DNA from 2 places in the Streptomyces sp. NPDC048696 genome. Region 2 is predicted to be linked to the other one. Evidence: riboswitches for the same ligand, from Rfam matches in the RefSeq annotation. Region 2 holds a riboswitch; the other holds the start of a gene.

Region 1 (2,178 bases), on a different contig from region 2:
GCCTTGGCGGCGGCGCGCTCGGCGGCCGCCTCCAGGGCCGCGCGCCCCACGAAGTCGCCCTCCTTCTCGAACTTCACGACCCGGCCGAGCCCCGCGTCGAACGGGGTCAGCGAGGTGGTCAGCTCGTGCCCGTACAGCGGCATGCCCGCCTCAAGGCGCAGCGTGTCGCGGCAGGACAGGCCGCACGGCACCAGGCCCGCGTCCTTGCCCGCCTCGGTCAGCGCCTGCCACAGCTTCTCGGCGTCGGCCGGGGCCACGAAGAGCTCGAAGCCGTCCTCACCGGTGTACCCCGTACGGGCGATCAGCGCCGGGACACCGGCGACGGTGCCGGGCAGGCCCGCGTAGTACTTCAGACCGTCCAGGTCGGCGTCGGTGACGGCCTTCAGGATGCCGGGGGACTCGGGGCCCTGCACGGCGATCAGCGCGTAGTTGTCGCGGTCGTCGCGCACCTCGGCGTCGAACCCGGCCGCGCGCTCGGTGACCGCGTCCAGGACGACCTGGGCGTTGCCCGCGTTGGCCACGACCATGTACTCGTGCTCGCCGAGGCGGTAGACGATCAGGTCGTCCACGATGCCGCCGTCCTCCTGGCAGATCATCGTGTAGCGGGCGCGGCCGACGCCGATGGTGCCCATGTTGCCGACCAGCGCGTAGTCCAGGGCCTTGACGGCCTCGGGGCCGGTGACGGTGATCTCGCCCATGTGGGAGAGGTCGAAGAGACCGGCCTTGGTGCGTACGGCGGTGTGCTCGTCGCGCTCGCTGCCGTACCGCAGCGGCATGTCCCAGCCCGCGAAGTCGGTCATGGTCGCGCCCAGCGAACGGTGCAGCGTGTCGAGGGCGGTGAGACGGGGGTTGCTCATGAGGGTGTGGCTCCCAGGGCATGACGGCGAGGACGATCCTCCCCATCTGTCATCGGAACCTGAGAGGTTCGCCGGGAGACCCGGCTTGCACCTTGGGTGGGACCGCCCCGTCCGTGGACGTGCGGCCCGCTTTTCAGATCTGCCTCATCCACGCGGTACGGGGCCTGAGAGATTCAAGGGAGGGACTTGCTCCTTCGGCGCCCCAGCGCAACACATCTGGGGACTCTCCCGCGCGGATTCAAGCGGCCGGTATGCAGTTGGCGCGCACATCATTGCACGCATCCCCCGACCGGCAAATCGCCTGCGTCGCATTACCGGTTCTTTACACTGCGTGGGCAGGGTCCGTACGACCCCGCGGGGGGAGGCTCGATGAAGGTGCACAGGCAGGCGGCGGCGCAGGGGTACGCGGCCCAGTGCTCGGCGCAGCGCTCGGCGGAGCGCTCGGCCGTGCCCGCGCGGATGCCGGTGGTCTCGGATCTGCGCGGGCGCGGCGGGCGGACCCCGCACACGCTGTCGTTCGCGGCCGGGGACGTGGTGGTGGTCTCCGGGCTGCCCGGCAGCGGCAAGACGACACTGCTGCGCCGGGCCGCCGCGGGCCTCGGCATCGACTCCCAGGACACCCGCCGGGCCTGGGAGGCCCGGATGGGCCCGGTGCCGTACGTGCTGTACCGCCCGGTCGTACGGGTCGCCCACTTCCTGCGGACGCACTGGGCGCTGCGCACGGGCGCGAGCCTGGTCGTCCACGACTGCGGCACGCACGCGTGGGTGCGGTGGTCGCTGGCCCGGGGCGCGGCGCGCGGCGGCCGCGCGCTCCATCTGGTGCTGCTCGACGTCCCGCCGGAGCTCGCCCTTGAGGGCCAGCGCTCCCGTGGCCGCAAGGTCTCCGCGTACGCCTTCGCCCGCCACCGCAGGGCGGTGCCGCGCCTGATAGACGAGGTGGCGGCGGGGCGCCTGCCGCGCGGGGTGGCGTCGGCGGTGCTGCTCGACCGGCAGGCGGCGCAGACGGTGACCCGGATCGCTTTCGGGGCGAGCCCCGGCCAACGCTAAGGTTTCCATACGGGGGACCCGTACCCCCATCTTGAGGGGCGCGGGGCTGTGACATTTGCGGCTCTGCCGCGTTGGGGGTCCCCCCTGCTCCTTGAGAGCTCGGGGGCGCGACCAGCCACAGACGGCTCGCAGACGAAGGACAACGGCACATGGATTTCCCGCGGCACGCGGTCCCGCACCCCCACGGTGGTGGCGGCTGGCCGGGCAACGAGCTGGAGGAGGCCCTGGCGGCGGCCCTGGGCAACCCCGCGGCGGGCCCGAGGCTGATAGAGGT
Region 2 (2,178 bases):
AGGCGGCGGAGCCCGAGGACCCGGCCGAGCGCCGCTGGGCCGCCGGGCACGATGTGCGGCACGCCGAGTTCGGGCCCGGGTGGGTGCAGGGGAGCGGGGTGGGGCGGGTGACCGTCCGGTTCGAGACGCCCTCCTCGACGGCGCCCGGGCGCGTACGGACGTTCATGGTGGACGACCCCGCGCTTGAGCCCTCCGACCCGCTGCCGCTGGTGGCGGAGCCCGAAACGGCGGCGGAGGGGCCAGAGGGATCGGAGGGGGCAGAGATGTCGGAGGAGGGAGAGGACGGAGAGGACGGGGTCGGTCAGGCGTCGTCGTCGCCGGCGAGCCTCCCGAAGTCGCGGTCGGGGCCCGCGGGCGGATCGGGGGCGGCGATGTCCAGACCGTAGTGGTGGTAGAGCTGCAGCTCCTGTTCGGGGGAGAGATGGCGGCCGACGCCGAAGTCCGGGGCTTCCTTGATCAGCGCGCGGTCGTAGGGGATGTGGAGGGCCTCGTCGACGAGGCTGCTGGGCTCCAGCGGGACGAACGCGTCCCGGCTGAAGAGGCCGGTGCGCACGGCTGCCCACTCGGGCACCCCGGTGGCGTCGTCGAGGTAGACCTCGTCCACGGTGCCGATCTTGGTGCCATTGCGGTCGAACGCCTTGCGGCCGATCAGGCTGCGGGGATCGATATCGGTCTGCACGGTCCCTCCAACTGGTCGCAACTGCTCGTTAACCACTACGAAAGTGCACATCGCGGACGTCGGCCACTCGAAGGATCGAGGCCGGGACTCGCTGGTAGGCTGGCGGTGGCTGCTGATCCCGTGCGGGAGAGTCCTTCGGAACGATCTCCGAAGGCGCCGAAGGAGCAAATCCTCCCCGGAATCTCTCAGGCTCACGTACCGCGCGGACGAGGTCACTCTGGAAAGCAGGGCGGGGGACGTACGGGCACAGGCCTGCGCGCATCCCACCCTCACCGACGGTGAAAGCCGGGTCGCTCCCACGCGCCCCGGTGAAGCTCTCAGGTTGAGATGACAGAGGGGGAGGCCGTCCGGGCACCCGCGCCGTGGTGCCCCTCGCAGGTCGTGCTGACCAGGAGGCCTCCGTAATGACCGCCAACCGCATGCCGCTCACCGAGCTTGAGCGTGGCATCCCCTTCGAGCAGCGTCACATCGGGCCCGACGCAGAGGCCCAGGCGAAGATGCTCGCGCAGGTCGGCTACGGCTCGCTCGACGAGCTCACCGCCGCCGCGGTGCCGGACGTGATCAAGAGCGCCGAGGCGCTGGGTCTGCCCGGTGCCCGCACCGAGGCCGAGGTCCTGGCCGAGCTGCGCACCCTCGCCGACCGCAACCAGGTCCTGGCCCCGATGATCGGCCTGGGCTACTACGGCACGTTCACGCCGCCGGTGATCCTGCGCAACGTCATGGAGAACCCGGCCTGGTACACCGCGTACACGCCGTACCAGCCGGAGATCTCGCAGGGCCGCCTGGAGGCGCTGCTCAACTTCCAGACCGTGGTCGCCGACCTCACCGGGCTGCCGACCTCGGGCGCCTCGCTGCTCGACGAGGGCACCGCCGCCGCCGAGGCGCTGGCGCTGTCGCGCCGGGTCGGCAAGGTCAAGGGCGGCGTCTTCCTGGTCGACGCGGACACGCTGCCGCAGACCGTCGCCGTCATAGAGACGCGCGCCGAGCCGACCGGCGTCGAGGTCGTCGTCGCCGACCTGAGCCACGGCATCCCGGCGGAGATCGCCGAGCGCGGTGTCTTCGGCGTGCTGCTCCAGTACCCGGGCGCCTCCGGCGAGGTCCGCGACCTCAAGCCCGTCATCGACGAGGCGCACGAGCTGGGCGCGATCGTCACCGTCGCCGCCGACCTGCTGGCGCTGACCCTGCTGACCTCGCCCGGCGAGCTCGGCGCGGACATCGCGGTCGGCACCACCCAGCGCTTCGGCGTCCCGATGGGCTTCGGCGGCCCGCACGCCGGCTACATGGCGGTCCAGGAGAAGTTCGCCCGCAGCCTGCCCGGCCGCCTGGTCGGCGTCTCCGTCGACGCGGACGGCAACAAGGCGTACCGCCTGGCCCTGCAGACCCGTGAGCAGCACATCCGCCGTGAGAAGGCCACCAGCAACATCTGTACGGCGCAGGTCCTGCTCGCCGTCATGGCCGGGATGTACGCGGTCTACCACGGCCCCGACGGCCTGCGGCAG

Evidence for each region. A riboswitch is a leader RNA that binds a small molecule or an ion and turns the genes downstream of it on or off. The one in region 2 is predicted to bind glycine.
Region 1: another riboswitch for glycine. It lies ahead of gcvT (glycine cleavage system aminomethyltransferase GcvT); the one in region 2 lies ahead of gcvP (aminomethyl-transferring glycine dehydrogenase).

Annotation. Positions count from the first base shown of each region.
Region 1 is NZ_JBICVJ010000007.1:197,863-200,040, forward strand. Features, by position in the region: gene gcvT (glycine cleavage system aminomethyltransferase GcvT) at 1-857, opposite strand, end outside; glycine riboswitch at 1,001-1,098, opposite strand; gene ACGFRG_RS17135 (AAA family ATPase) at 1,227-1,904, shown strand; gene ACGFRG_RS17140 (enhanced serine sensitivity protein SseB) at 2,054-2,178, shown strand, end outside.
Region 2 is NZ_JBICVJ010000035.1:10,168-12,345, forward strand. Features, by position in the region: gene ACGFRG_RS36230 (DNA polymerase IV) at 1-386, shown strand, start outside; gene ACGFRG_RS36235 (PRC-barrel domain-containing protein) at 302-679, opposite strand; glycine riboswitch at 793-890, shown strand; gene gcvP (aminomethyl-transferring glycine dehydrogenase) at 1,084-2,178, shown strand, end outside.